DNA from 4 places in the Streptomyces sp. NBC_01241 genome. Region 2 is predicted to be linked to each of the others. Evidence: predicted binding sites of a transcription regulator. Region 2 holds the regulator's gene; each other region holds the start of a gene.
The links. The regulator HrcA, encoded in region 2, represses chaperone genes, less so after heat shock. The targets are predictions, from matches to a motif close to TTNGCACTCNGNNNNNCNGAGTGCNAA.

Region 1: the regulator HrcA is predicted to act here: its motif matches at 2,237-2,263, upstream of groES (co-chaperone GroES).
Region 3: the regulator HrcA is predicted to act here: its motif matches at 2,776-2,802, upstream of groL (chaperonin GroEL).
Region 4: the regulator HrcA is predicted to act here: its motif matches at 1,953-1,979, upstream of OG306_RS15315 (FmdB family zinc ribbon protein).

Annotation. Positions count from the first base shown of each region.
Region 1 is NZ_CP108494.1:5,172,625-5,180,255, reverse strand. It holds gene groL (chaperonin GroEL) at 51-1,676, opposite strand; gene groES (co-chaperone GroES) at 1,777-2,085, opposite strand; gene OG306_RS23285 (DUF6234 family protein) at 2,415-2,894, shown strand; gene OG306_RS23280 (polysaccharide deacetylase family protein) at 3,163-4,206, opposite strand; gene OG306_RS23275 (THUMP-like domain-containing protein) at 4,289-5,506, shown strand; gene OG306_RS23270 (hypothetical protein) at 5,540-5,905, opposite strand; gene OG306_RS23265 (hypothetical protein) at 5,958-6,623, opposite strand; gene OG306_RS23260 (class I SAM-dependent methyltransferase) at 6,723-7,343, shown strand; gene OG306_RS23255 (hypothetical protein) at 7,395-7,631, opposite strand, start outside.
Region 2 is NZ_CP108494.1:2,673,833-2,681,463, forward strand. It holds gene OG306_RS11685 (S41 family peptidase) at 1-1,099, opposite strand, end outside; gene OG306_RS11690 (hypothetical protein) at 1,180-1,713, opposite strand; gene OG306_RS11695 (16S rRNA (uracil(1498)-N(3))-methyltransferase) at 1,798-2,544, opposite strand; gene OG306_RS11700 (nitronate monooxygenase) at 2,541-3,614, opposite strand; gene dnaJ (molecular chaperone DnaJ) at 3,787-4,923, opposite strand; gene hrcA (heat-inducible transcriptional repressor HrcA) at 4,924-5,940, opposite strand; gene OG306_RS11715 (MBL fold metallo-hydrolase) at 6,137-6,859, shown strand; gene OG306_RS11720 (DUF3097 domain-containing protein) at 6,885-7,631, shown strand, end outside.
Region 3 is NZ_CP108494.1:4,772,878-4,780,508, reverse strand. It holds gene OG306_RS21320 (esterase/lipase family protein) at 1-855, shown strand, start outside; gene groL (chaperonin GroEL) at 991-2,613, opposite strand; gene OG306_RS21310 (cold-shock protein) at 2,967-3,173, opposite strand; gene OG306_RS21305 (MoaD/ThiS family protein) at 3,609-3,887, opposite strand; gene thrC (threonine synthase) at 3,918-5,219, opposite strand; SAM riboswitch class I at 5,237-5,363, opposite strand; gene OG306_RS21295 (glucosyl-3-phosphoglycerate synthase) at 5,517-6,461, shown strand; gene OG306_RS21290 (alpha,alpha-trehalose-phosphate synthase (UDP-forming)) at 6,524-7,631, shown strand, end outside.
Region 4 is NZ_CP108494.1:3,490,209-3,497,839, forward strand. It holds gene OG306_RS15310 (MFS transporter) at 414-1,700, shown strand; gene OG306_RS15315 (FmdB family zinc ribbon protein) at 1,991-2,368, shown strand; gene OG306_RS15320 (S-methyl-5'-thioadenosine phosphorylase) at 2,450-3,283, shown strand; gene OG306_RS15325 (hypothetical protein) at 3,713-4,129, shown strand; gene OG306_RS15330 (hypothetical protein) at 4,224-4,433, opposite strand; partial or broken gene OG306_RS15335 (hypothetical protein) at 4,537-4,731, opposite strand; gene OG306_RS15340 (hypothetical protein) at 4,704-4,892, opposite strand; gene OG306_RS15345 (hypothetical protein) at 5,003-5,224, shown strand; gene OG306_RS15350 (P1 family peptidase) at 5,302-6,462, shown strand; gene OG306_RS15355 (DUF6227 family protein) at 6,597-7,367, shown strand; gene OG306_RS15360 (MFS transporter) at 7,520-7,631, opposite strand, start outside.

The DNA.
Region 1 (7,631 bases), 2.5 Mb from region 2:
GGTACCCCGCGACGGGGTACCGGGCCTCAGTGGCTGCGTGAAGCTGTGCGTCAGTGCGAGTGGCCGTGGCCGCCGTGACCGGCCTCGGCCTCTTCCTCGGCCGGCTTCTCGACGACGAGCGTCTCGGTCGTGAGCAGCAGCGACGCGATGGACGCGGCGTTCTCCAGCGCGGAGCGGGTGACCTTGACCGGGTCGATGACGCCGGCCTTCACCAGGTCGCCGTACTCGCCGGTCGCGGCGTTGAAGCCCTGGCCCTTGTCGAGCTCGGCGACCTTCGAGGTGATGACGTAGCCCTCAAGACCGGCGTTCTCGGCGATCCAGCGCAGCGGCTCGACGGCGGCGCGGCGCACGACCGCGACACCCGTGGCCTCGTCGCCGGTCTTGTCGAGGTTGCCCTCCAGGACCTTGACGGCGTGAACCAGAGCGGAGCCACCACCGGAGACGATGCCCTCCTCGACCGCGGCGCGGGTCGCGGAGATGGCGTCCTCCAGACGGTGCTTCTTCTCCTTGAGCTCCACCTCGGTGGCGGCACCGACACGGATCACGCACACGCCGCCGGCCAGCTTCGCGAGGCGCTCCTGGAGCTTCTCGCGGTCCCAGTCGGAGTCCGTGGCCTCGATCTCGGCCTTGATCTGGTTGACCCGGCCCTTGACGTCGCCGGGCTCGCCGCCGCCGTCCACGATCGTCGTGTCGTCCTTGGAGACGGTGACGCGGCGGGCGGTGCCCAGCACGTCCAGACCGGCCTGGTCGAGCTTGAGGCCGACCTCCTCGGCGATGACGGTCGCACCGGTGAGGGTGGCGATGTCGCCGAGCATGGCCTTGCGGCGGTCACCGAAGCCCGGGGCCTTCACCGCGACGGCGTTGAAGGTGCCACGGATCTTGTTGACGACCAGGGTCGACAGCGCCTCGCCCTCGACGTCCTCGGCGATGATCAGCAGCGGCTTGGAGCCACCGGCCTGGATGACCTTCTCCAGCAGCGGGAGCAGCTCCTGGATCGCGCCGATCTTGCCCTGGTGGATCAGGATGTACGGGTCGTCGAGGACGGCCTCCATACGCTCCTGGTCGGTCACCATGTACGGGGACAGGTAACCCTTGTCGAAGGCCATGCCCTCGGTGAACTCGAGGTCCAGACCGAAGGTGTTGGACTCCTCGACGGTGATGACACCGTCCTTGCCGACCTTGTCCATCGCGTCCGCGATGAGCTCGCCGACCTGCGAGTCCTGCGCGGAGAGCGCGGCCACGGCGGCGATGTCGGACTTGTCGTCGATCGGACGGGCGGTCGCGAGGAGCTCGTCGGAGACGGCCTTGACCGCGGCGTCGATGCCCTTCTTCAGGGCGGCCGGGGAAGCACCCGCGGCGACGTTGCGCAGACCCTCGCGGACGAGCGCCTGGGCCAGCACGGTGGCGGTGGTCGTACCGTCACCCGCGACGTCGTTGGTCTTGGTCGCCACCTCCTTCACCAGCTGGGCACCGAGGTTCTCGTACGGGTCGTCGAGCTCGACCTCGCGCGCGATGGTGACACCGTCGTTGGTGATGGTGGGTGCGCCGAACTTCTTGTCGATGACGACGTTGCGGCCCTTGGGGCCGATCGTCACCTTGACCGTGTCGGCAAGCTTGTTGACGCCGCGCTCAAGGGCGCGACGGGCGTCCTCGTCGAACTTCAGGATCTTCGCCATGGGAGCTGAGCTTTCCTCTCGAACGAACTGCGCCCCTGACCACCCGGCTGGTTAGTTCGCAGGGGGCCAGGGGCGCAGAACAGAAGCAAACGTGGGTGAATTACTTCTCGATGATCGCGAGCACGTCACGAGCCGAGAGGACGAGGTACTCCTCGCCGTTGTACTTCACCTCGGTGCCGCCGTACTTGCTGTAGAGCACGACGTCGCCGGTCTTGACGTCGAGCGGAAGGCGCTCGCCGTTCTCGAAGCGGCCCGGGCCCACGGCCAGGACGACGCCCTCCTGGGGCTTCTCCTTGGCGGTGTCCGGAATGACCAGGCCGGAGGCCGTGGTCTGCTCGGCGTCGAGCGGCTGGACCACAATGCGGTCCTCGAGCGGCTTGATCGCAACCTTGGTGCTGGCGGTCGACACGATCCGGTCTCCCCCTTCGGAGATCTCACGGGGTAACAGTCTTTGGGTGGCGACCAGGTGGATCCGTCGTCGCGGGTGCCGGACCTGCCAGTCGCACAGTACTGCTGGCACTCTCCAGTGGTGAGTGCCAGCACCGAGACTATGACCGCGATTAGCACTCGGTCAAGCGGAGTGCCAATTCACGCGCTCGTGGCGTCCACCGGAGCCCTGCTCCGGCCCAGCACCGCGCGCCGGCCGGGGCAGCGACCGGGGTACCGTCCGGACAACAGTCCGGACAACACTGGGACAACGGCCGTACGGACCACGGCGTTCCGTACGACTGTGTGAACATGACCGAATCTCCGTACCGGCATTCGGATTCACGGGACTCGCGGCCCCGGCGCGGCTCGCGCGCCGTGAACGGCTGTCTCGATGTGGTGCTGGGTCTGCTGCTGGTGCTCCTGGAGGGGCTGATCTGCGCGGCCGCCGCCCACTCCCTGACCCTGTCCCGGTCCCGGTGGGACCCCGGTGCTTCGGAGACGACGGACCCGCCGCCGATGGACTGGACGCCCGTCCTCGTCTTCGGCGGGATCGCGGCGGCGGTCGCGCTGATCGCCGTGGTGCTGATCCGCGAGAACTGGCCCTGGGCGGGGGCGCTCCAGATCCCGGTCGTGCTCCTGCTGTGCGTGGCGGCGGTGCAGGTCGGGCACGAGGACTACCGCCGCTCGCACCCGGCGCCGGCCTCCACGCCTTCGGACGATCCCGGCCGGTCCGGCCACCAGTGCCTCAGCGGCGGCGACAACCACGCGTGCCTGGACTCCGGCGGCTGAGGGCAGGCGATGACGACCAGCGCCCCTGACGCCCCGTGACCGCCATGACCGCCACGGTCCCGGCGGTCACTGCGGCCGCTGCGATCACCCCGGTCGCCGTGCGGATGCGTCTGCGGGCCCGCTGTGGGGCTCGGCCCCGGGTGGGTCACCTTCTGTGCGGCCTTGCGGCCCAGCCGTTCGATCGGGGCGACCGACTGCGCGCACCCGGCGGTGGTGGTCAGGAGCGCACCGGCTGCCAGCAGGCCGGCGAGCAGCCGGTACGCCCTTCTCATACGTAATCCTCCAGCCGGGCCACGGCGTACCCCTGATCCGTGATGGTCTTCATGACCGCGCGAACCAGGTCCGCCATATCGGCACCCCACGCCCCCCGGCCCCGGAAATGCGTGAGGATGATGTCGCCGGGACGCAGGTCCTGGTCCCCCTCGCGCCACTCCATGTGGTCCGGGAACGCCTCCGCGTTCCAGAGCGGCACGGCCTTGACGCCGCAGGACTTGGCGATCCGGAGCGTGTCCCCGTTGTAGTTGCCGTACGGCGGACGGAAGAGGACGGGCCGCTTCCCGTACTGCTTCTCGATGGTGGCCTGCTGGTCGCAGATCTCGCGCTTCTGCTCGCTGTACGAGAGCCCGGGAAGGTACGGGTGGCTGAGCGTGTGGTTGTTGAGGCCGACGCCCAGCCGCTGCGCCTCCCCGAAGTACCCGTAGTTGTCACGCACCTCGTCGTCGGTGAGGAAGGCGCTGTACGGGATGTCCAGTTCGTCCATCATCTGGAGCAGTTCGGGGTCCTTCTCGGACCCGTCGTCCATCGTCAGGAAGACGACCCGGTCCTTGGTCGGGACGGTGGTGAAGACCGGCGGCAGCGAGTCGTCGCCGCCCTTCACCTCGAAGCCCTCCCGGGTGGTGATGTGCGGTTTGACGGCGGGCGGCGGGGGTGCGATCAGGGGTGGCCGGTCCAGCCGCCATTTCTTGGCGAGGGCCGCCCGTACGGCCGGGCCGAACTTCGCGTTCTCATAGGGCCCGGCGGGTGCGCGGCCCTGACCGGCCGGCCGCTCGGGGCCCGCTTTCTGCCCGGGACCGCCCGGAAATCCCGGACCGCCCGGAAGTCCGGCGGCGGGCCGGGCGCGGTGTTCGACGTCGGCGCCGGCCCGGCCGTCGGCCTCGGAGGCGCAGCCGGAGCCGGCGGCGACGATCAGGAGCGCGGCCAGGACAGCACACGCGGGCCGATGCCCGCCGGGGCTCCGGCCGCGCCCGGATTCGCATGCACCCGCTTCGCTCAGATTCGCTGTTAGTTTTACCTTTTGTCGTACAAGACGCATGGCGTCGCATCCTGCCAGCAGGGGACGGGCGCCCCCGCCCGACACCGCCGCCGGGTCCGCCGGTCAACCCGGCTGGCTCACAATGGGGCGGGTGAACGCTCTCGACTCCCCCCTCGCCTCCTTCATGGCCCTGCGCACCCCCGAGGGCGCGGCGCTCCTGGACGAGTTGCGGTCGTACGACCCCGCCCAGGAGCTCGCCACCGCCACCCGGCTGCGCCGCGACCACCCGGCCCCCCTGGTCTCGGCGGCGCTGGGGCAGGCCCGGCTGCGCCAGCGGGCGGTGGCGAAGTTCGGCGCCGAGGACGCGTACCGGATGTTCTTCACACCGAACGGCGTCGAGCAGGCGACCCGTACATCGGTGGCCACCCATCGCGCGCGGCGGTTCGTGGCGGCGGGCGGGGTGCGGTGCGTAGCCGACCTCTGCTGCGGGATCGGCGGCGACGCGATCGCGCTCGCGCGGGCGGGCATCTCCGTCCTCGCCGTGGACCGCGACCCGCTGACCGCCGAGGTGGCCCGCGCCAACGCCGTCGCGCTCGGCCTGGACGGTCTGATCGAGGTGCGGTGCGCCGATGTCACCGAGATCGACACCTCGCCGTACGACGCGGTCTTCGTCGACCCGGCCCGGCGCGGCGGCCGGGGCAGGATCTTCGACCCCGAGGCGTACTCACCGCCGCTCTCCTGGGCGACCGGCGCCGCGCTCGACGCCCCCCGCGCCGCGCTGAAGATCGCCCCCGGCATCCCGCACGAGGCGATCCCGGCACGGGCGGAGGCGGAGTGGATCTCGGACGGCGGCGACGTGAAGGAGGCCGTGCTCTGGTTCGGCGAGGGCTTCGCGCCCGGTTCGTACCGCGCCACCGTGCTCCCGGCCCGCGCCACCCTCTGGTCCGCGGCCCCGCTGCCCGCCCCGCCCGTCGGCCCGGTCGGCCGATATCTGTACGAGCCGGACGGGGCCGTCATCCGCGCCCACCTGGTCGCCGACATCGTGGCGCGGTGCGACGGCCGGCTGATCGACGAGACCATCGCGTACGTCACGAGCGACGAGCCGTACGACTCCCCCTACACCACCGGGTACGAGATCACCGACCGGCTGCCGTTCAACATGAAGAAGCTGAAGGCGCTGCTGCGGGAGCGGAAGGTCGGCGTCCTGACGGTGAAGAAGCGCGGCTCGGCCGTCGAGCCGGAGGAGCTGCGCCGCAGGATGAAGCTCCAGGGGCCGAACGCCGCGACGGTCTTCCTGACCCGGGTGGCCGGGGCCCCGACGATGCTGATCGGTCACCCCGTGCGGCCGGAGGCGTCTTAGCCCGACCGGCCGGCCGGCAATTGCCGGCCGGTCTCAGGCCAGGTCGGTCAGGTCCTCGGCGTATACCTGGGAGAGCGGCTGAGGACCCACGTACTGCTGGCAGTTGCACTGCCCCGACTCGAAGCGGACCGGCTTCTTCGACTCGTCCCAGGCCGTCGGCACCTCGACCCGCTCATGGCACTTGCCCCGCTTGTCGTGCTTGGCGAGATGGTGTGTGCAGCCGCAGACCGGCTCCGGCGGCCGGTGGGCCGCTTCGACGGCGAGCCGTTCCTGCTTGGCCGCCTCCAGCAGCTCCAGCTTGCGGGTGTGCCGGTTGCGCAGCGCGGTACGGACGTTGTCGACGGCCCACCCGAATCCGCCGGTCCAGAAGATGATGAGCACCCACCAGTACCACTCCATGTGACACGCCTCCCCCTGTGCGACTCATGTAGCGGTCAGGATAGGTCCGGACTCAGCGATGCGCGCCGCCCCCGGCGGAGAACAGCGGCTCCGGACGGGGCGCCCCGATCAGCATCCGCAGCGCCCAACGGCGGTGCGCGAAGGCCTTGATGATGCCGATCAGCCCGGTGAGCCAGCCGGTCATCCCGAGTCCGGTGACCAGGACGATGAGGGCGAAACTGTCCTGGGCCGCCTCGGAGGTCGCCGGGACGGCGATGCACGCGTACAGCCCGAGCGCGCACAGCGTGAAGGACATCAGCAGCCAGACGAGGCTGACGCCCGGCATCAGCAACCGCGCGTCCCGTACCGGATCGCGGTCCAAGTGCCCCCAGGCGTCGAGCAGTCGGCGCACCTCGATGTCGTAGCGCAGGCCAATGACGACGAGGAGGACCGCCGGCACCACGCAGCAGGTGCCCATGCCGACGAGGATCACGGCGAGGAAGGCGCTGAAGATGTCGTACGTCTCCTCGAACGTGATGAGCGCAGCGCCCACCAGCGACCAGCCGAGCGCGCAGAGTGCTCCCCACAACCACAGCATCGCCAGGCGCCCCGGTGACACATGTGCCCTCACCAGCTCCCCGAGCACCACGGCCCGGTCGGCGAGCAGTGCCTCGCGGTCGGGCCAGGAACGTATCTCCACGGGCGGTGGCGGCGGCGGCAGTTGTGCGCGGCGAAACATGGGCCAGACCCTACCGACCGCGCGCCCCCCTCTGCGGGCAGCACGGTGCGCGGAAGCCGCCGCGGTGCCATGCTGGAAAGAAACACACGGAGGTTCGCGATGGGGTTCTATGCCGACCGGATCGTGCCCCGGATCGATGATGCCGTCGGCGGGATGAAGCAGGTCGAACCATTGCGGCGCCGGGTCTGCGAGGGCCTGTACGGCGAGATCATCGAGATCGGGTTCGGTTCCGGGCACAACGTTCCGTTCTACCCGGACGCCGTCACCGAGGTAGCCGCGGTCGAGCCGTCCGATCTCGGCTGGAAGCTGGCGCGTGACCGGATCGACGCGGGGCACCCCCTGGTGCGGCGCGCCTGTCTGGACAGCCAGTACCTGCCGTTCGAGGACAACACCTTCGACGGCGCCCTGTCGACGTGGGCGCTGTGCACCATCCCCGACGCCGACGCGGCACTGCGCGAGGTGCGCCGGGTTCTCAAGCCCGGTGCGACCCTGCATTTCCTGGAGCACGGTCTGGCGCCGGAGGAGGACGAGAACGTACGCCGCTGGCAACGCCGCCTCGATCCGCTGGAGCGGCGGCTCTTCGCCGGGTGCCGCCTGACCCGGCCGGTCGCCGAGATGCTGACGGCCGCAGGGTTCACGATCGTCGACCTCGACGAGTTCTACGAGAAGGGCGCGCCGAAGGCGATGGCGGCCGTGTCGATGGGCGTGGCCGCGTCGTAGACCGGCGTGGCCGCGTCGTAGGCGGAACCCGGCGCGATCACCGAGGGCCGATCAGCCGGGGAAGTCCACGGCCCCCAGCGACTCGAAGCGCCACCGATGCACCGGACGAGTGATCAACTCCGGGTCCGGCTCGGGGAGTTCGGGCAGCTCGTCGCCGTACTCCCCCTCCCACCAGGTGAGGACCAGGACCCGGTCCTGCGGGGCGCGCAGCAGCTCGCGTCGCAGCGGTTCACGGGCCAGCTCGGCCGCACGGGCGCGCGCCCACTCCAGGAGCTCGGGGCCCCGGCC
Region 2 (7,631 bases):
CGGTGGCGGGTGCGCACTCCAGGGCGTCGTCGCCCTCGGCGTCGGTGACCCAGACGACGTGCTGGTCGCCGTCGGCCTGGAAGGCGCGCGGCATGCGCGCCCGCACCCCCGGTTCGACGGCGAGCGCGCGGGCCGGGCCCTCGCGGTGGGTGACCCAGTGGACGGCGCCGCGCGTCCCGACCGCGCTGCCGCGGCCCGTGCGGTCCGGGGACGCGGCATCGAGGTGGCTGTCGGCGTGCACGGGATGGGGCTGGAGGTCGGCGCGCTGGCCGCCGAGCCGGATGTCGAGGCGGCGGGGCGCGGTGCCTTCGAGGTCGTCCAGCAGCCAGAGCTCACCGGCCGATGCGTAACAGACGCGGGTGCCGTCGGTGCTCGCGTGGCGGGCGTAGAAGCCGTCGGCCTCGGTGTGACGGCGCAGGTCCGAGCCGTCGGGGAGCGAGGAGTAGAGCGCGCCGGCCCCCTCGTGGTCGGAGAGGAACGCCACGCGGTCACCGACCCACATCGGGCATTCGATGTTCCCGTCGAGGTCCTCGTGGAGCCGGACGAACTCCGCCGGGCCGTCGGCCACGCCCTCCACCGCGATCCACAGCTTGCCCGCGGTGCCACCCCGGTAGCGTTTCCAGGCGGCGGCCTCGCGCCCCATGGTGGCCGAGAGCAGCAGGATCCGTCCGCCCGGCCCGTACGCGAGGGAGCCGACCGGCCCGTACGGCAGGGTCCGCGCGGGCCCGCCGTCGACCGGGACGGCCCTGGCCCAGCTGCGCCGCAGTGATACCTGCCCCTGGGTGCTGATGACGAGTACGTCGCCCTCGGGCGTCCAGCCACGTACGGAGGTCCGCGCGTCGCCCCAGTACGTGAGCCGCTCGGAGCGGCCGCCGTCGACCGGCGCGACGTGCACTTCGGGCGCCCCGTCCCGGGTGGATGTCCAGGCGATGCGGGTTCCGTCGGGCGATATCCGCGGGTTGGTGACAGGTCGGTTGTCGGCGCTGACGCGCCAGGCTCGGCCGCCGTCCAGCGGCGCCAGCCAGACATCGTCCTCGGCGGTGAAGGCGATCAAATCGCCCTGGACATGGGGGTATCTGAGGTAGGCAGGCTGCGTCACACCGATCACCCTAGGCCGCGGGCGTGCTCCGCGGAACCGAGTTGGCCGGAGTCCACGGGGTGGTTCGGTGCCCGCCACGCTCATTTGCCCTGGGGCGATTCGGTCACCGTGACCGTCACGGTGACGGTCGGCCGTGCAGTGCCGCTGCCGCCCCCCAGAGGCGGATTTGCCGCGCCGGTCGACGGTGCGGCGTCGCAGTTGCCCAGCACAGCTGCCCGGAAGACTGCCGTCCCGCCGACCTTCGCGGTCAGGTCGCCCCGCACGCACCGCCCGTCGAACTCCTGGGTCACGTTGCCGTTGATCGTGATGTCCTTGCCTTCCTTGGTCCTTCCGGTGCAGTCGACGTCCGCGGTCCGGCGCGCGGAGGCGGCGGGCGACGCGCCCCCGATCAGGCCCGCGCCGGTATCGGCCGTGCAGTTGAGCCACTGGACATGGACCCCGCGGCTCTCCAGGGCGCTGGTGGCGGTCCGGTCGGTGGTCACGGCGATGGATGCGGAGTTCGGCCCGCCCACGGGCTCACAGGCCACCACACCGGCGGCCGCCGTGCCCGCGAGCGTGAACGCGGCCAGAAAACGACGGGCCCTTCTCCGACCCCATGCCCTTGATGTCCCCATACGGGCAGCTTCTCACCGTTCCCCCACGAAATGGTAGACGGCTTGCGGCCATACCGGAGTTGGCGCCGGAGCGCGAGAGAGGGCTTACGACCAGCGGCCGGTGCGCCCCAGCAGCAGTGCCGTCGCCGCCGTGCCCGCCGTCGAGGTGCGCAGGACGGACATTCCGAGCCGGCAGGTGCGGGCGCCCGCCCCGGCGAAGACCGCCAGTTCGTCCGGCGACACACCACCCTCGGGGCCGACGACCAGCACGATCTCGCCCTGGGTGGGGAGTTGGACGGTGGCCAGCGGCTCGCTGTCGTGTCCCCGGTCCTCGTGCAGGGCGGCGGCGAAGTCCGCCGTGGCCAGCAGCGCGGCAACCTGCTTGGTCGTCATCGCGTCCGCCACCTCGGGAAACCGCACCCGGCGCGACTGCTTACCGGCCTCCCGGGCGGTGTTGCGCCATTTCGCGAGGGACTTGAGTCCACGGTCGCCCTTCCACTGCGTGATGCAGCGCGAGGCCTGCCAGGGCACGATCGCGTCGACACCGGTCTCCGTCATCGTCTCGACCGCGAGCTCGCCGCGGTCACCCTTGGGCAGGGCCTGGACGACGGTGATACGGGGCGTGGGCCGCGGCTCCTCGCGGACCTCCACCAGGTCCATGACCACGAGCCGGTCCTTGCCCTCGGCGGCCCTGACGACCCCTTGCGTCCACCGGCCGTGGCCATCCGTCAGTACGACGTCCTCGCCGGCGCGCAGCCGCTTGACCGATACGGCGTGCCGCCCCTCGGATCCTTCCAGGACGAACTCGGGCCCGCCCGGGACCTGTTCGACGACGAAGACCGGTGCGGTCACTGCGTACTCCCTGTGTTCACGGCCGTCCGTGCGGCGTCCAGTTCCTCGACGAGCAGTTCGATCAGCCGGCCGGCGGGCAGCTCGCGGGCCAGCCGGTGCCCCTGGCCCGCCCACAGCGCCATGCCCTGGGCGTCGCCGGCCTTGGCCGCCGCCTTGCGCAGACCGGCGGTCAGGTAGTGGACCTGCGGGTAGGCGGCGGGGGCGTACGGGCCGTGCTCGCGCATGAAGCGGTTGACCAGGCCGCGGGCCGGGCGGCCGGAGAAGGCCCGGGTCAGGGCGGTCCGTACGAACAGCGGGTTGGTCAGCGCCTGTTTGTGCAGCGGATTCGCCCCGGACTCGGGGCAGACGAGGAATGCCGTGCCGAGCTGCGCCGCCGCCGCGCCCGCGGCGAGCACCGCCGTGATCTGGGAGCCGCGCATCAGCCCGCCGGCGGCGATGATCGGCACCTGTACGGTCTCGCGGACCTGGGCCACCAGGGAGAGGACCCCGATCCCGGTGCCGTCGGTCTGCGGGTCGTCGCGATGGGTGGACTGGTGGCCGCCCGCCTCTATGCCCTGCACGCAGACCGCGTCGGCGCCCGCCCACTGGGCGGCCTGGGCCTCCTCGGGCGTGGTGACCGTCACGACGGTGTACGTGCCGACCCCGGCGAACGCGTCGAGGGTGTCCCGGGTCGGGCAGCCGAAGGTGAACGAGACGGCCGGGACCGGGTCCTCCAGGAGGATCGCGAGTTTGGCGTCGTAGTTGTCGTCGCCGCCGGAGTCCGGATCGCCGAGCGGCGTCTCGTACCAGGTGGCCTCACCGGCGAGTTGGTGCCGGTACACCTCGACGGCGCTCGGATCGGCGAGTGCGGGCTGCGGCATGAAGAGATTGACGCCGAAGGGCTGACCGGTCAGCCCGCGCAGCTGCTTGATCTCGTGGTACATGCCGTCCGCCGTCTTGTACCCGGCGGCGAGGAAACCAAGACCGCCCGCTTCGGCGACGGCCGCGACGAGCTCCGGACAGGAGACACCCCCTGCCATCGGGGCCTGCACGATCGGATACCGGCAGAGATCGGTCAACACGGATGACATGACCGCATCGTGTCACGTCCCGCTCACCTCGGCGTGCCCAGCCCCGGGTCCTCTTTGTCCTTAAATCTATCCTCGAACGCCGGACGGCTCGGCAAGCGAGCCCGTCCGGCGTTCAGGGACGGCGTTCAGGGACCGTACGCAGGACGGGCGCGCGGGCGATCCCCAGGGACCGTCAGCGGCCGTTGAAGGCGTCCTTCAGGCGGGAGAACAGCCCCTGCTGCCCGGGCTGGAACTGGCCGGTGGGCCGCTCCTCGCCGCGCAGCTTCGCGAAGTCCCGCAGCAGTCGCTCCTGCTCCGGGTCCAGCTTCGTCGGGGTCATGACCTCGACGTGCACGATGAGATCGCCGCGCCCGCCGCCCCGCAGATGCGTGATGCCGCGGCCGTGCAGCGGGACCGACTGGCCCGACTGCGTGCCGGGCCGGATGTCGACCTCCTCCAGGCCGTCGAGCGTCTCCAGCGGCACCTTGGTGCCGAGCGCGCCCGCCGTCATCGGGATGGTGACCGTGCAGTGCAGATCGTCGCCGCGGCGCTGGAACACCGAGTGCGGCAGCTCGTGGATCTCCACGTACAGGTCGCCGGCCGGGCCGCCGCCGGGGCCGACCTCGCCCTCGCCCGCGAGTTGGATGCGGGTGCCGTTGTCGACACCGGCGGGGATCTTCACGGTGAGCGTGCGCCTGGACCGGATGCGGCCGTCGCCGGCGCACTCCGGGCACGGCGTCGGCACGACCGTACCGAAGCCCTGACACTGCGGGCAGGGCCGCGAGGTCATGACCTGGCCGAGGAAGGACCGGGTGACCTGGGAGACCTCACCGCGGCCGCGGCACATGTCACAGGTCTGGGCGGAGGTGCCGGGAGCGGCGCCCTCGCCGTTGCAGGTCGCACAGACAACCGCCGTGTCGACCTGGATGTCCTTCGTGGTGCCGAACGCGGCCTCGGCGAGATCGATCTCCAGCCGGATCATCGCGTCCTGGCCGCGCCGGGTGCGCGAACGGGGCCCGCGCTGCGACGACGTACCGAAGAACGCGTCCATGATGTCGGAGAAGTTGCCGAAGCCACCCTGTCCGAATCCACCGGCGCCACCGCCGCCGGAGGCGGACAGCGGGTCGCCGCCGAGGTCGTAGACCTGCTTCTTCTGCGCGTCCGACAACACCTCGTAGGCGGCGTTGATCTCCTTGAACCGCTCCTGGGTCTTCGGATCGGGGTTCACATCCGGATGCAGCTCGCGAGCGAGCCGCCGGAATGCCTTCTTGATCTCGTCCTGAGATGCGTCGCGGCGCACGCCGAGTACGGCGTAGTAGTCCGTGGCCACTTACGACTCCGCCAGGATCTGTCCGACGTAACGTGCCACTGCGCGTACCGCTCCCATCGTTCCGGGGTAGTCCATGCGGGTCGGTCCGACCACGCCGAGTTTGGCGACTGCTTCGTCGCCCGAACCGTAGCCGACCGCGACGACGGACGTGGAGTTGAGCCCCTCGTGGGCGTTCTCGTGCCCGATTCGTACGGTCATGCCCGAGTCCTTGGCCTCGCCGAGCAGCTTCAGCAGCACGACCTGCTCCTCCAGTGCCTCCAGCACCGGCCGGATCATCACAGGGAAGTCGTGCCCGAAGCGGGTGAGGTTGGAGGTGCCGCCGATCATCAGCCGCTCCTCCGTCTCCTCGACGAGGGTTTCGAGCAGGGTGGAGAGCACGGTGGAGACCGTTCCCCGGTCCTCGCTCTCGAATGAGTCCGGCAGATCCTGCACCAGTTGCGGGACATCCGCGAAGCGGCGCCCGACGACCCGGCTGTTGAGCCGGGCCCGCAGATCGGCGAGCGACGTCTCACCGAACGGGGCGGGACAGTCGATCATGCGCTGTTCGACCCGGCCGGTGTCCGTGATCAGCACGAGCATCAGCCGGGCGGACGCCAGCGACAGCAGCTCCACATGCCGCACCGTGGACCGGGTCAGCGAGGGGTACTGCACGATGGCGACCTGCCGGGTCAGCTGCGCGAGCAGCCGTACGGTACGGCCCACGACGTCGTCGAGGTCGACCGCGCCGTCGAGGAAGTTGTGAATGGCACGGCGTTCCGGCGACGAGAGGGGCTTGACGCCCGCGAGCTTGTCGACGAAGAGCCGGTAGCCCTTGTCCGTCGGGATGCGTCCCGCACTGGTGTGGGGCTGGGCGATGAAGCCCTCGTCCTCCAGCACCGCCATGTCGTTGCGGACGGTGGCCGGGGAGACCCCCAGCTTGTGCCGCTCGGTGAGCGCCTTGGAACCCACGGGCTCCTCGGTGCCGACATAGTCCTGGACGATGGCGCGCAGCACTTCGAGTCTGCGTTCGCTGAGCATCGCGCACACCTCCAGCTGTGTTCCTCGTGGTTCTCGGGCCGTTCCTGGTTCATTCCCAGGAATCCGCCTGGCACTCTGTCGTCGCGAGTGCCAGCGACCCCCCGGCCAGTGTACGGCGGCCGAGTGGGGGCCTAGCAAGGGCGACCGGCACGCTACCCCGAGAGACCGCGCAGGTCGTTGCCGATAGCGTCGCTGTATGTATGTCTCTTGGGAAGAGTTCGGCTGGGAGCGACTCGGTCACGGAATGGGCCGTCGGCGCCTTCCCGGATGGGATGCGACCGTCGCACTGGTGGCCGGAGAGGAGGGAGTGCTGCTCTACGACACCGGATCGACACTCCGCGAAGGCGCCGAAGTACGGGCTCAGGCACAGGCCCTGCTCGGCCGCAAGGTGACGCATATCGCACTCAGCCACCCTCATTTCGACCATGTGCTGGGCACCGCGGCGTTCTCCGGCGCCCAGGTGTACGGGGCGGTCGGCATGGCGGGCCTGCTGACGTCCGGGGCGGACGCCCTGTACGCCTCCGCGGTACGCCACGGGGTGTCCGAGCACGACGCGGCGGAGGCCACCGGTGTCGTGGTGGCGCCGCACCACGAGGTGTGCGGTGAGTGGACGCTCGATCTGGGGGGCGGCCGCCAGGTGCTGCTGGCGAACGTGGGCCCCGCCCACAGCGGCCACGACCTGGCCGTGCTCGTGCCCGGCTCCCCCACGGTGGTGCTCTGCGGGGACCTGGTCGAGGAGTCCGGCGAACCGCAGGCGGGCCGGGACGCGGTCCCGTCGCGCTGGCCGGCCGCGCTGGACCGGCTGCTGGAACTCGGGGGCGAGGACGCGGTGTACGTGCCGGGGCACGGGGCGGTGGTGGACGCGGCGTTCGTCAGGGGGCAGCGGGACCGGCTGGCCGCCCTCTTCGGCGTGTCGTGACCGGTTCCCGTCCTATCGTCTTCCGATGCGCAGTTACCAGCCGGACCTGACCCCGCCGTGGAAGAGGTCCGCCCCCGTTCCCGAGGTCCCCGCCGAGCCCGATCTGGTCGTGGAGGAGGTCTCCACCGGATTCTGCGGTGCGGTGATCCGCTGCGAGAAGACGGCCCAGGGTCCGACGGTGACCCTGGAGGACCGTTTCGGCAAGCACCGGGTGTTCCCAATGGAACCGCGCGGCTTCCTGCTGGAGGGCCGGGTGGTCACGCTCGTACGGCCGTCGGCCACCGCGCCCGTGCGCCCGGCGCGCACGGCCTCGGGCTCGGTCGCGGTCCCCGGGGCGCGCGCCCGGGTCGCGCGGGCGGGCCGGATCTATGTGGAGGGCCGCCACGACGCGGAGCTGGTCGAGCGGGTCTGGGGCGACGATCTGCGGGTCGAGGGCGTGGTCGTCGAATACCTGGAGGGCATCGACGACCTCCCGGCTGTCGTGCGCGAATTCTCCCCCGGCCCGGACGCCAGGCTGGGCGTCCTGGTCGACCACCTGGTTCCCGGCTCCAAGGAGTCCCGGATCGCGGACCAGATCTCGGACGCGAACGTGCTGGTGGTCGGCCATCCCTACATCGACGTATGGGAGGCGGTGAAGCCGTCGTCCGTGGGGATCGACGCCTGGCCGGTGATCCCGCGCGGCCAGGACTGGAAGACGGGCGTGTGCCGCGCGCTGGGCTGGGAGGAGAACACGGGCGCGGCCTGGCAGCGGATCCTGTCCACGGTGCGCTCG
Region 3 (7,631 bases), 2.1 Mb from region 2:
ATCATGGAGCGGCAGGGCGACCCACCCCTGGCCGTCGGCGGGTTCAGCATGGGCGGGCTCGTCACCCGGCACGCGCTGGCCAAGATGGAGAGCCAGAGCATCGACCACCAGACCGCGCTGTACTTCTCGTACGACAGCCCACACCGCGGCGCCTGGATCCCGATCGCACTCCAGGCGTTCGGGCACTACATCCGCGATCTCGACAGCCGGTTCTCCGACCAGATCAACAGCCCGGCCGCGCGTCAGCTGCTGTGGCGGCACATCGCGAAGTGGGACGGGACGCCGGACCGGAGCGACGAGCGCGCCGCGTTCCTCGCGGAGATGGCGGCCCTCGGCGAATGGCCGCGGCGGCCGCGGCTGATCGGCGTCGCCAACGGCGTGGCCGACGGCACCGGCACCGACGTGCGGGCGGGCGAACTGGCCCTGGAGGGCAAGGGCCTGTCGGTCGTCGGCACAAAGATCTACACCCAGCCCCCCGGCGACGACGAACTCATCGCGAAGTTGCGGGTGGTGACGCTCAAGACCAACGAGGTGCATACGTCCGGACTCCCGTCGATCGACGGCGCACCCGGCGGCTCGCTGGAAGGCTTCGGCATCCTCGCCGACGTCTTCAACGCCCTCAACCCCATCCTCGGCTTCAAGACCGACGTCCGTATCCGCTCGCACTGCTTCGTGCCGGCCGTCAGCGCGGTCGACATCCGCGGTCTGGACACGGACGAGGAGCTGTACGCGGACATCTCCTCGCTCCCGGAGGAGGAGAGCGGGCTGGACGAGTTCAAGCTCGCGTCCCGCAACGAGGGACACACCCTCGTGACGGAGGAACTCAGCACCTGGCTCCTCGACCGGCTGCCGTAACGACCAACCACAACGGACCGCAACGGACCGGGGCGGACTGCGCCGGACGCCGGCGGAACGACATCGACCCCCGGGACCTGTCGGTCCCGGGGGTCGATGGGGAACAGCTGTACAGGAACTACCGATCCGTCAGGATCAGAAGTCCATGTCACCGCCCGGCATGCCGCCCGGAGCGGCCGCGGAGGCCTTCTCCGGCTTGTCGGCGATGACGGCCTCGGTGGTGAGGAACAGCGCGGCGATGGACGCGGCGTTCTGCAGGGCGGAGCGCGTGACCTTCGCCGGGTCGAGAATGCCCTCGGCGATCATGTCGACGTACTCGCCGGTCGCGGCGTTCAGACCGTGGCCGATCGGCAGGTTGCGCACCTTCTCGACGACGACGCCGCCCTCAAGACCACCGTTGACGGCGATCTGCTTGAGCGGGGCCTCCAGCGCCAGCTTGACGGCGTTGGCGCCGGTCGCCTCGTCACCCGAGAGCTCCAGCTTCTCGAAGACGGCCGAGGCCTGGAGCAGAGCCACGCCACCACCGGCGACGATGCCCTCCTCGACAGCGGCCTTGGCGTTGCGCACCGCGTCCTCGATGCGGTGCTTGCGCTCCTTGAGCTCGACCTCGGTCGCGGCACCGGCCTTGATGACGGCCACGCCGCCGGCCAGCTTCGCGAGGCGCTCCTGGAGCTTCTCGCGGTCGTAGTCCGAGTCGGAGTTCTCGATCTCGGCACGGATCTGGTTGACGCGACCCTGGACCTGGTCGGTGTCACCGGAGCCGTCGACGATCGTCGTCTCGTCCTTGGTGATGACGACCTTGCGGGCGCGGCCGAGCAGGTCGAGACCGGCGTTCTCCAGCTTGAGGCCGACCTCCTCGGAGATGACGGTGCCACCGGTGAGGATGGCGATGTCGCCGAGCATGGCCTTGCGGCGGTCACCGAAGCCCGGGGCCTTGACGGCGACGGACTTGAAGGTGCCACGGATCTTGTTGACGACCAGGGTCGACAGGGCCTCGCCCTCGACGTCCTCGGCGATGATCAGCAGCGGCTTGCCGGACTGCATGACCTTCTCCAGCAGCGGAAGGAGGTCCTTCACGTTGCTGACCTTGGAGTTCACGATCAGGATGTACGGGTCGTCGAGCGACGACTCCATGCGCTCCATGTCCGTGGCGAAGTACGCCGAGATGTAGCCCTTGTCGAAGCGCATGCCCTCGGTGAGTTCCAGCTCCAGACCGAAGGTCTGGGACTCCTCGACGGTGATGACGCCTTCCTTGCCGACCTTGTCCATGGCCTCGGCGATGAGCTCGCCGATCTGGGTGTCGGCGGCGGAGATGGAGGCGGTCGAAGCGATCTGCTCCTTGGTCTCCACGTCCTTGGCCTGCTCCAGGAGGGCGGCGGAGACGGCCTCGACGGCCTTCTCGATGCCCCGCTTGAGGGCCATCGGGTTGGCACCCGCGGCGACGTTGCGCAGGCCCTCGCGGACGAGAGCCTGGGCGAGAACGGTGGCGGTGGTCGTACCGTCGCCGGCGACGTCGTCCGTCTTCTTGGCGACCTCCTTGACCAGCTCCGCACCGATCTTCTCGTACGGGTCCTCCAGCTCGATCTCCTTGGCGATGGACACACCATCGTTGGTGATCGTGGGGGCGCCCCACTTCTTCTCAAGGACGACGTTGCGACCCTTGGGGCCAAGGGTGACCTTGACGGCGTCGGCGAGCTGGTTCATGCCGCGCTCGAGACCGCGCCGGGCCTCCTCGTCGAACGCGATGATCTTGGCCATGTGAAGTGGTCCTCCCGGACAGGGGTGGATTGCTCCGGACCGAGTGGCGCCCGCGACGGACGGCCTGCCTGACCGGTGGTTCCTTGCCCCACCGGACCTGCGGGCCTCACCGGCCCGGTCCAAGTTCTGTCACTCTCACCTGGAGAGTGCTAACGCCAATGATTAGCACTCGACCCCGGAGAGTGCAAGCGTCCGCCTCGGGATGTGGACAACGACGACCGCGCTCGGACAGCCCCGTACGCACGGACACACAGATGCGCGGCGCACGGACACGCGAACGCACGGAGGGCCCGTACCCCAGGGGTACGGGCCCTCCGTGCGTGAGTAGTGTCGTTGGCCGACCGCGTCCGAGCTCAGCCGACGGCGAGCTTGACCATGTCCGCCTGCGGCCCCTTCTGGCCCTGCGAGATCTCGAATTCAACTCGCTGACCCTCTTCGAGGGTGCGGTACCCGTCCATCTGGATCGCGCTGTAGTGGACGAAAACATCCGCACCACCGTCGACCGCGATGAAGCCGTACCCCTTCTCCGCGTTGAACCACTTGACGGTGCCCTGAGCCATGCCTAACTCCCCTATTACTGGCCCTTGCACAGGACCGCACTTCGCGGACCCGGGTCAGAACTCACCCTCCGACAGGAGAGGGTGCGTGCGCCGGAACGCGTCGACCGCGGCCGAATGTATCTGCCCAACTGCCCTCTGCAACAGGTCAATCGGACGAGAAATCTGGGCAGCACCGAACGCCCGAATATGAGGAATTCATGAGATTCCAGGGCAAGTCGGGCCGGGCAAAGGTGATTTATGGCGCAAGGAGATCGAGCACTTTGGCTACTTCTTGTCGCGACCCGGCGCATTCTCATATGCGGGCGGCACGGGCAACTGGGGGGGCTTCCCACACTGTACCGCGCTCAACCATGCAGAATTGCCCCCTCCGCTTCTCTCGCAGAGGGGGCAATTCCGGTGACACGGTGAAAGCCGGCCCGGGAGCCGGACGGGGGGTCAGCAGCCGCCCGCGACCGCCGGGATGATCGAGATTCCGGCGCCGTCCGGCGTGGCCGTCTCCAGGCCGCCCTCGAAGCGCACGTCGTCGTCGTTGACGTACACGTTCACGAAGCGGCGCAGCTTGCCCTGGTCGTCCAGGACGCGGGCGGCGATGCCCGGGTGGTTCTGCTCCAGGGACTGGATGACCTGGGAGAGGGTCGAGCCCTCGGCCGGGACCTCGGCCTGGCCGCCCGTGTAGGTGCGGAGGATGGTGGGGATGCGGACCTTGACGCTCATGGTGGGTGCCCTTCCTGGAGTCTCGGGTGGTCAGCTGGTGGCGAGTCCGGCGGCGCGGAACGCGTCCAGGCTCGGGCGGATCGTGGCGGTCGCCTGCGAGGTGGCGGCCACCGCGTCCAGGGTCTTGAGGCCGTCACCCGTGTTGAGGACGACGGTGGTCAGCGCCGGGTCGATCAGACCGGCCTCGATCAGCTTCTTCGTGACGCCGACCGTCACACCGCCCGCCGTCTCCGCGAAGATGCCCTCGGTGCGGGCGAGGAGCTTGATCGCGTCGACGACCTGCTCGTCGTTGACGTCCTCGACCGCGCCGCCGGTGCGGCGGGCGATGTCCAGGACGTACGGGCCGTCGGCCGGGTTGCCGATCGCCAGGGACTTGGCGATGGTGTTCGGCTTCTGGGGCCGTACGACGTCGTGACCGGCCTTGAAGGCGGTGGAGACCGGGGAGCAGCCCTCGGCCTGGGCGCCGAAGATCTTGTACGGCTTGTCCTCGACCAGGCCCAGCTTGATCAGCTCCTGGAGACCCTTGTCGATCTTCGTGAGCTGCGAGCCGGACGCGACCGGGATGACGATCTGGTCGGGCAGCTGCCAGCCGAGCTGCTCGCAGATCTCGTACGCCAGGGTCTTGGAGCCCTCGCCGTAGTAGGGGCGCAGGTTGACGTTGACGAAGCCCCAGCCCTCGCCGAGCGGGTCGCCGATGAGCTCCGAGCAGAAGCGGTTGACGTCGTCGTAGTTGCCCTCGATGCCGACCAGCTCACCGCCGTACACCGCGGCCATGACGACCTTGCCCTGCTCCAGGTCGTGCGGGATGAACACGCAGGAGCGGAAGCCGGCGCGGGCGGCGGCGGCGCCCACCGCACCGGCGAGGTTGCCGGTGGAGGAGCAGGACAGGGTGGTGAAACCGAAGGCGCGGGCGGCCTCGACGGCGATGGCGACGACACGGTCCTTGAAGGAGTGCGTCGGGTTGCCGGAGTCGTCCTTGACGTACAGACCGCCGGTCACGCCCAGTTCACGGGCGAGGTTGTCGGCCTTGACCAGCTTGGTGAAGCCGGGGTTGATGTTGGGCTTGTCCGCGACATTCGCGGGGACCGGCAGCAGCGGCGCGTAACGCCAGATGTTGTCGGGTCCGGCCTCGATGCGCTTCTTCAGCTCGTCGGGGGAGCCGCTCGGCAGGTCGTACGCCACTTCGAGCGGCCCGAAACAGGACGCGCAGGCGAAAATGGGACCGAGTTCGAAACGCTCACCGCACTCGCGGCAGGAAAGCGCCGCGGCGGGACCCAGGTCGACAACCTCGGCGGAAGAGTCGGTGCTTACTGCAACAGTCTGCGCAGCCATGGAGGCGAGGCCCTTTCTCCTCATCTTCCTCGCGGCGCATCTCGCCACGAGACGGAATTGGCACCTTCCCCACCTGACCTCGCGGTCGGCAGGAGGGTTGCCGGGACTTCAACGGGCCGTTCCCTCAGTCCCTCTGGATGAGCGCTATGGCACTGGATCTCCGATCCAGGCGTTTGTCTGCGGACCGACCCCGACATGCGAGGGCCGTCCGCGTTGTTCAAGACTGTAACCGAAGCACCGGACGGTTGAGAGAGTCGTCCGAACCGCGAGATGGATCACATACAGGGAGTATCGACCGTGCTGGAAGAGGTCGAAAGCTGGCTGGCCAGGCGTTCCTGGTCGGTCGCCGACCGCCCGCTGGACCGGCTCCTCGCTGCCAAGGAGCCGGGGCGCGGAAGCGTGAGCGTCGTGCTGCCCGCACTGAACGAGGAGGCGACGGTCGGCGCGATCGTCACGACGATCCGGCGCGAGCTGATGGAGAAGGTCCAGCTGGTCGACGAACTCGTGGTGATCGATTCCGGTTCCACGGACGCCACCGCGAAGGTGGCCCGGGAGGCCGGCGCGCGGGTGGTGCACCGGGACGACATACTGCCCCGGATACCCGCCGTGCCCGGCAAGGGCGAGGTGCTCTGGCGGTCGCTCCTGGTGACCGGCGGCGACATCGTCTGCTTCGTCGACGCCGACCTGAAGGAATTCTCGGCCGACTTCGTCTCCGGCATCGTCGGCCCGCTGCTGACCGATCCGGACGTCCGGTTCGTCAAGGCGATGTATGACCGCCCGCTCGGTGACACCGCAGGTCAGGGCGGTCGCGTCACCGAGCTGGTGGCCCGTCCGCTGCTCAATCTGCACTGGCCGCAGCTGGCCGGCTTCGTCCAGCCGCTGGGCGGCGAGTACGCCGTACGCCGCTCCCTCCTCGAACAGATGCCCTTCCCCGTCGGGTACGGAGTGGAGCTGGGCCTCCTCGTCGACGCGCTGCACACCGTGGGCCTGGACGCACTCGCCCAGGTCGACGTGGGGGTGCGCAAGCACCGCCACCAGGACGGGCAGGCGCTCGGCCGGATGGCGGCGGCGATCTACCGGACCGCGCAACTCCGGCTGTCCCGCGGGCACCTGGTACGGCCTTCGCTCACCCAGTTCGAGCGCGGCGAGGACGGTTTCGTACCGCGCACCCATGCGGTGGACACCGAGGAGCGGCCTCCGATGCGTGAGATCGAGGAGTACGTTTCACGCCGCGCGGCCTGACGCGGCCCGACTTCGCACGTGTGCACGTTTGGACGGTTCGTGATCCGGCTAGATTCCGCAACATGGTCTCCGAGCACGAAGCCCAGTCCACTGCCCAGTCCGCAGTTCAGTCCGCTGCCCGGGTTCTCGTCGCGTCCAACCGCGGGCCGGTGTCGTACACCCTGGAGGCGGACGGATCACTCGACGCGAAGCGGGGCGGCGGCGGACTCGTCTCCGGGCTGAGCGCCGTCAAGGACAAGCTGTGGGTGTGCGCCGCGCTCGGTGACGGGGACCGGGAGGCGGTCCGCCGCGGGGTCGGTGAGCCCGGCGTACGGATGCTCGACATCGACGCGGCCGTCCACGCGGACGCGTACAACGGCATCGCGAATTCGGTGCTCTGGTTCGTCCACCACATGCTGTACCAGACCCCGCTGGAGCCCGTCTTCGACGCGGAGTTCCGGCGGCGGTGGGCATCGTTCGAGACGTACAACCGGGCCTTCGCCGAGGCGCTCGCCGAGGAGGCGGACCCCGGGGCCGCGGTGCTGGTGCAGGACTACCACCTGGCACTGGTGCCCGGCATGCTCCGCGGTCTCCGCCCCGACCTGCGGATCGGCCATTTCTCGCACACCCCGTGGGCGCCCGTCGACTACTTCCGCCTGCTCCCCGACGACATCGCCGAGCAGCTGCTGCACGGCATCCTGGGCGCCGACCGGGCGGCCTTCCTGACCCGGCGCTGGGCGGACGCCTTCATCGGCTGCTGCACGGAAATCCTGGGCGGCACCGGGCGGACCAGGATCGGGGTGCACGGGCTCGGCGCGGACGCCGGCTTCCTGCGCCGGCGCGCGCACGAGGCGGACGTGGACGAGCGGATGGCGGCGCTGCGGGAGCAGATCGGCCCTGGTCGGAAGACGATCGTACGAGTGGACCGAACGGAACTGTCCAAGAACATCGTGCGCGGGCTGCTCGCCTACCGCGCGCTCCTCAACGAGCGGCCCGAATGGCGCGAGCGCGTCGTCCACATCGCCTTCGCGTACCCCTCGCGGCAGGACCTGGCCGTGTACCGCGACTACACGGCCGAGGTGCGGCAGGTCGCCGACGACATCAACGCCGCGTACGGCACGGCGGGCTGGACGCCGGTCGTGCTCCACGTCAAGGACGACTTCGCCCGCTCGCTCGCCGCGTACCGGCTGG
Region 4 (7,631 bases), 820 kb from region 2:
CGAGGCGGGGCGATCCGAGGCGGGGCGATCCGAGGCGGGGGCGGAGGCCCACTGCACAATCAGAGGTGTGCGGGGGCGTCCGCCTGTATCATCAAGGAGGCCTGTTCGGCCCTTACTACGGACGGGGCCGGTCGGCCCGACGGCCAACCCGAACACCCCCACGCGAACGCTCCACACAAACACCCCACTCGAACGACCAACTCGAACGACCAACTCGAACGACCAACTCTGCCTGATGCAGAGCTGGCGCGACCGTATGGCGGTCGTGGCGTCCTCCGCCTCTGCTGAGCGCCCGGCATCTACCGCAGTTCCGCGCGAAGAGGACAGCTCTCGGCAGCACCCGTACGTGCCCGCACCACCCGTGCCGGCCGGCTCCGGGAGCTCTGCCACCAGGCGGCAGAAAGGCATGGACCGTGGCATCCACGGTCTCCGACCGCCCCGGTTACGGGCAGTTGCTGCGCACCCCCGGTGCGTGGACGTTTCTCCTTCCGGGCTTCGCCGCACGGCAGCCCTTCGCGATGCTGACGATCGGCATCGTGCTCCTGGTTCAGCACACCACCGGCTCGTACGGCAGCGCGGGCTCCGTCGCCGCCATGACCGGTGTCTCCATGGCCCTGTTCGCGCCGCAGACCGGTAAGCTCGCCGACCGTTTCGGCCAACGCGCCGTGCTGCTGCCCGGTGTCCTGGTGCACGCGGCGTCCGTGTCGGCACTGACGGCGCTCGCGCTGGCGGACGCGCCCCTGTGGGCGCTGTTCGCGGCTGCCGTGCCGACCGGTGCGTCGGTTCCGCAGGTCGGGCCGATGGTCCGGGCCCGCTGGGCGGCCCTGCTGGGCGCGGCACCGGGCCGCGAGGCTTCACCGTTGCTGTCCACCGCGGCCGCGTTCGAATCGGTGACGGACGAGTTCACCTTCGTCATCGGCCCGGTGCTCGCCACCGCGCTGTGCACGGGGGTGCACCCGGCGGCAGGCCTGATCACGGAGGCCGGGCTGACCCTGGTCGGCGGACTGCTCTTCGCTGCGCAGCGCCGCACCCAGCCCGCGGTGCGCAACACCACGCCCGGCACCTCCCGGCGGCACGCGTCCGCACTGTCCGTACCGGGTGTCCGGGTGCTCGCGGTGGCCTTCCTGGGGATCGGCGCGGTCTTCGGCGGCATGCAGGTCTCGCTGACCGCCTTCGCCGAGGAGATCGGCCGACCGGGGGCGAACGGCCTGCTGTACGGGGTCTTCGCGGCCGGCAACATGCTGGCCGGGATCGCCTGTGGTGCCATCGCCTGGAAGATCGGGCCGCGGCGGCGGCTGATCGTCGGGTACGCGGCGTTGACCCTGACCGCGTCCGGACTGTGGGCGGTGCACTCCGTGCCGCTGCTGGCCGGGCTCGGACTGCTGGTCGGGCTGTCCATCGCCCCGGCCCTGATCAGCGGCTACACGCTGGTGGAGGCGCTGGTTCCGGACTCCGCCCGGACCGAGGCGTTCACCTGGCTGACGGGCTCGATCGCTCTCGGCCAGGCGGCCGCGGTGACGGTCGCCGGACGGCTCGCGGACGCCCACGGCGCGAGCACCGGTTTCGTCGTGCCACTGGTCGGGACCGTACTCGCACTGGTCGTACTCGTCGCGCTGCGTTCAAGGCTGGCACCGGCCCGCGCGACCGTCACGGCCGCGCGAGGTGCGGTTCGCCGCGATGCTGTCACGGCCGGAGAATGACGATTCCTGTGCTCGAATCACTCGAATCCCATGGGACCCGCGGTAGCCGCTGGAACGACTGGAACCGCGGAGTCGGCGCAATGCGCCGGTGTGACTCATGCGGACTCCTGCGGGCTCGGGCGCCGCATGATGTGGCAGCCTTCTCACCCGGGCCGACGGCCCTCACGACGGCCGAACCCTGACCGCTGCCCACCGGGCAGGTGACAGACGTTACTGCAAACAGCGGCCCGCAGCAGTTACCATGGACGACTGTTAGCACTCATCGAGTGAGAGTGCCAGGAGGAAGACAAGTGCCGACCTATCAGTACCAGTGCACCGAATGCGGCGAGGGCCTCGAGGCGGTGCAGAAGTTCACCGATGATGCCCTGACCGTGTGCCCGAGTTGCGAAGGACGCCTGAAGAAGGTGTTCTCGGCGGTCGGCATTGTCTTCAAGGGTTCCGGTTTCTACCGGAACGACAGCCGTGGCTCCTCGTCGAGCAGCGCGCCGGCGTCGTCCTCGGCGAAGGCGACCGGTTCCGATTCGTCGTCGACGGGGTCGGACGCGAAGTCGTCCGCCTCCTCCTCGGCTGCCGCGTCTTCGTCGTCGTCCTCTTCTTCGACTTCGACGTCTTCTTCTTCATCCTCTTCGTCCTCTTCGTCCTCGACGAGTGGTACGTCGGCCGCCTGACCCGCACCGCGCTTCCCCGGGGACCCCGCCGATCCGTTCGGCGGGGTCCCCGGCGTATTTCCGCGCCGCTACTGTGATCGCATGGCGAATGCAGAGATCGGTGTCATCGGCGGCTCGGGCCTGTACTCCTTCCTGGAGGACGTCACGGAGCTGCGTGTGGACACCCCGTACGGACAGCCGAGCGACTCCCTCTTCCTGGGCGAGGTCGGCGGCCGCCGGGTCGCCTTCCTTCCCCGCCACGGACGCGGGCACCATCTGCCGCCGCACCGCATCAACTACCGGGCCAACATGTGGGCGCTGCGTTCCGTCGGCGTACGACAGGTACTCGGCCCGTGCGCGGTGGGCGGACTGCGTCCGGAGTACGGACCGGGCACGCTGCTCGTACCCGACCAGATGGTGGACCGCACCAAGGCTCGTACGCAGACGTTCTACGACGGAGAGATCCGGGCCGATGGCGCGGAGCCGAATGTCCTGCATCTGGGCTTCGCCGACCCGTACTGCCCCGAGGGACGCAGGGCGGCGCTGACGGCGGCTCGCGCGAAGCGCTGGGAGCCGGTGGACGGCGGGACGCTGGTGGTCGTCGAGGGGCCGCGCTTCTCGACCCGGGCGGAGTCGCGCTGGCATGCGGCGATGGGCTGGTCGGTGGTCGGGATGACGGGGCACCCGGAGGCAATCCTCGCCCGTGAACTGGGCCTCTGCTACACGACGATGACGCTGGTGACGGACCTGGACGCCGGGGCGGAGGCCGGGGAGGGCGTCTCGCACGGCGATGTACTGAAGGTGTTCGCGGCCAATGTGGACCGGCTGCGCGCCGTGCTCTTCGGCGTGGTGGCCGCGCTGCCCGCCGAGGCGGACCGCGACTGCCCGTGCTCGCGTGCGCTGGACGGGCTGGAGACGGGGATCGAGCTTCCTTAGCCGGGGCAGCCGGGACAGTCGGGGCGGCCAGGGCGGTCGGGACGGCCAGGGGCCGGGGGCCGGGGGCGACCAGGAGGTGGCCGGGTGACGGAGTTATCCACAACACCGGGGCTGTCCACAGGCTTCGGCGGGAAACTCGCGGACGGTGGATCGTGAGGGCTGTTCGTCCGAAACTCCTCACGCCAGGTGGTGCTGACCATGTTCCCGTCGTCACAGACACCCCACTCCTCCCCGCCGTTCCGGCAGTCCCCGCCGTCCCCGCCGTTCCCGCCGTTCCCGTCACGCTCCGGGCGGTCCGCTCCGACGATGGCTCCAGGGCCTCCGGCATCTGCTCCCCCGCCGTGTGGCGTGCCCGCGTTCGAACCGTTGCGGGTGCGCGGAGGCGGTGGGCACCGATTGCGGCGGGCACTGTGGCGGCAACGCCACACCATGGCCGCCGGACTGGCCCTGACTGCTGCGGCGCTGGCCGCGACGGGGCTGGGCGGGAGCGGCGGGGGCGGCGATTCCGGGCATGGTTCGGGTGCAGAGGCAGGGGGTGCGGCCCGGGCGGCGGCGGAGCGGGCGCGGGGGACGGCTCCGTTGGTGTCCGCACCGGTCCGGATCGCGGATGCGGGGACGGTGCGGCTGTTACGGCCGGGCGACCGCGTCGATGTCATCGCCGCCGAGAGAACCGGATCCGACGCCCGGGTGCTGGCGAAGGGCGCGCGAGTGGTGGACGTACCGCAGGCCCCGGCCGAAGGTTCCGCGGAGGACGGTGCGTTGATCGTGCTGTCCGTACCGCGGGGCACGGCCGCATCGCTGGCCGGTGCCGGCATCTCCGCCAGGCTCGCGGTGACCCTGTGCTGATGCGTACTGAGGGACAGTCAGCATCAGGACCCTGCGGGGCTCGGTGCGCGGGAGGACCGACAGCAGCGTCGTCGGACCACCACGGAGCGGGGGCTCAGATGTGGTGGGGCGGCTTCTCGTCGAGGAAGCGTGCCAAATCGGCGGCGCTGCCGCCGGCCGGGGCCCGCTCGCCCCACCCTCGGTCCGTATCGTCCGCGGACTGCTGGTCCAGCGGATCGTCGAAGATCAGAGCCGGTTCGGGTTTCGACTGTTCCGGCTGGGACGGCTTCGAATCGCGCGAGCCGGGGGCGGGGGCGGTGCTCATGCATCCAGGGTACGGCGACGGCCCGCGGCGCGGCGGCCGTCAGCCGGACGTCTGTGATCAGAGGAACGTCGACAGTCAGAGGAACGTCGACGGTCAGCGGTCCTTCGGGGGCGGGCAGCCACAGCCCGAGGACGACGAGGAACGGCGGACAGAGGAAACCGGCGCCCCACCAGGCCGTGCCGGTGTCGCCCTCCATCCACGCGTCGACGATGACGGTCGGGCCCCGGAGCTGTCCGATGACGACGGTCATGGCCAGGACCAGCCAGGCCGTCAGTTTCGAGGAGCGTTCGCTCTCCTGGCCGGCCTTGAACATGCGCCGGGCATGGAGCGCGGTGACCCAGACGGTGCAACCGTCCAGCCGCCCGCGTCGAAGGCGCGCGGCACCCCGGCGACGAGGACGAGCACACCGGTGATCTGCACGAACGTGACCACGCGGTGCAGCGGATCGTCGGTGTTCATCTGGAGATACGGACACTTCCTGATCTTCGGCTCCGCGGCCGCGATCGGCTCGGGCCTCGAGCTCGCGGTGGAGGAGGCCGTGGGTCCCAACGACGGTGGCCGCCGCCGCGGTGACCGTGCCCTCCGTGCTCTTCCTGCTGACGGTGTGGGCGCTGCACGCCCGCCACTTCAAGCGCGATCTCGCGGAGCAACTGCCCCTCCCCGTGGCCGCGCTGGCGATCCTGGCCGGTACGTTCGCCAGGGAGTGGGCCGTGTTCGCGGCCGGCCTGATGGCTGCGGCGACCGTGGCCGTGGGGGTACTGCCGTCCCGGCGGCCCGCGGTGGCGGGGTGAGCACACAGATATGGTGCGGCGCCCCCGCGGACGGCGAGTGGTGAGCTGCCCGTGGTGAAACCTGTGAGGAGCACGTGATGACGCAAGAACCGCACGAGCCGACCGGCCTCTCCGCCGTGCAGCACACGCCGCCGCCGTCCGCCGGGCCGCTCGACGCGCTCACCGATGTGGCCGGGCTGCGCGTCGGCCATGCGCAGGTGCCGGGCGCGGGCGCGCTGAGCGGCACCACCGTCGTCCTCGCCCCCGAGGGCGGCGCGATCGCGGCCGTCGACGTACGCGGTGGCGGCCCCGGCACCCGGGAGACGGACGCGCTCGATCCGCGCAATCTGGTGCAGCGCATCGATGCGGTCGTCCTGACGGGCGGCAGCGCGTACGGCCTGGACGCTGCGTCCGGCGTGATGGCCTGGCTGGAGGAACAGGGTCGCGGGGTGCGGGTCGGGCCCGACCCCGCGCAGGTGGTGCCGGTCGTTCCGGCCGCGTGCGTCTTCGACCTGGGGCGGGGCGGCGACTGGCGGGCCCGCCCGGACGCGTCGACCGGTCGCGCGGCGGTGGTGGACGCGGCGGGTACGGAAACCGGGGCGCCGGTCTCCGAGGGGAATGTCGGCGCCGGTACGGGGGCGGTCGCCGGGCAGCTCAAGGGCGGGGTCGGCACGGCAAGCGTGCGGCTGGCGTCCGGGATCACGGTGGGCGCGCTCGTCGTGGTGAACGCGGCGGGTTCGGTGATCGATCCGCGGACCGGGGTGCTGTACGGGGAGTACGGCGCCGCCGAACCTCCGGTACCCCCCGCGCCCGAGGTCCACCGTGCGGCGCGACAGCGCCTGGCCGAGGCCCGGGAGGCGGACGCACGGCCCCCGCTCAACACCACGCTCGCGGTCGTCGCCACGGACGCCGACCTCACCCGGGCCCAGGCGCAGAAGCTCGCGGGTACGGCGCACGACGGACTGGCGCGCGCCGTCCGCCCCGTGCATCTGCTGACCGATGGGGACACCGTTTTCTCGCTGGCCACCGGCGTCCGGTCACTGGATCCGCAGAACCCGATCGCGCTCAACGACCTCCTGGCGGCCGGCGCGGACGCGCTGACCCGTGCCATCGTGAAGGCCGTCCGCGCAGCTCAAAGCGTCAACGGCCACCCCGGCGAGGGCAGCTACCCCGCGTACAGTGATCTCTACGGCGCGAGCCGGTCCCCGTCACGGCCGTCGCCGCAAAGCCGCCCGGACCTCGACTCACCTGCCGGGTAAGAAAGTTCGGATGAACCGCCAGGAACCATCTGCGTGCGTCATACGTTTTCCTGAACCCCGGTCACGATGTCGGACCCAGGGACTACGTTAAGCACGCACCAAGTAACACGCGGCGACGGCCTGGAGACAGCACCTTGAGCGATCCGTACGAGACAACCGAGCAGCACCTCGAGCGACTCCTGCGACGGGCACTCAACTCTTTCGACCTGCCCGACAGCACGGTCGAGAGACTCGGTACCGCACTCGCCCACAGCAGTTCCCTGCACTCCTCGCACCACAGTTCCGTACTCCACCGCGAGACCTACCGGCACACATATCTGCTGTCCGACGGCACTCCCCTCACGCTGTGGGAGCTGGTGCACGGCGGTCCGCGGAGCCCGATGGCCCCGCGCTCCCGGACGGAGCCCGACCTCCGGCACCACGAGCTGTACGACGACGAGACCGATGCCCATATCGCCGCCGCGCGGCTGACCGGCGGCTTCGGTGACGTCCCGGTGTTCGGGGAGGACGGGCCTCAGGGCGACCTGGAGATACTCACGGTCCTGATGGCGGCTCCCCCGGTCCCGCTGCCCCGGATGTACGCCCCTGACAACTCCGCCGACCATGCCCGCCGCGTCCTGCGCCGCGCGGAGAACAGCGACTGCCCCGGCGAGGCGACCGCCCGGCTGCTGCGCGCCGCATTCGCCCACCACATCACCCAGGTCTTCGGCCGGCAGTGCCAGGTGGACGGGCGGGACGCCGGATTCACGCTGTACGAGCACGCCTTCCTGCTCCTCGACGGCAGCGAGACGAGCCTGTGGGAGGTCGAGCACACGGCCACGCCGGACGGCCGCCACATGTGCGAGGTGTACGGCGACGAGGACTCCGCGCGCGGGGCCATGGAGAGCCGCACACGCATCTGCTGACCCGAGGGGACCCGAGGGGACCCGAGGGGACCCGAGGGGACCCGAGGGGACCCGGGCGAGAAGCGGCGAGGAGCAAACGGCGACGGTTCCCGCACCCCCTCGGGGGATGCGGGCACCGTCGCCCTTCTCCACGCCGGAGCAACGCCGGAGCATCAGGGAGTGAAGGCGGGCTCCTTGCCGAGCTCGGGCTTGTCCACGGCGTGCGCGGATCCGGCCAGCGTGTCCGGGGTCGCGTCGTCCGCATGCCCGTGGTCCACGGCTTCG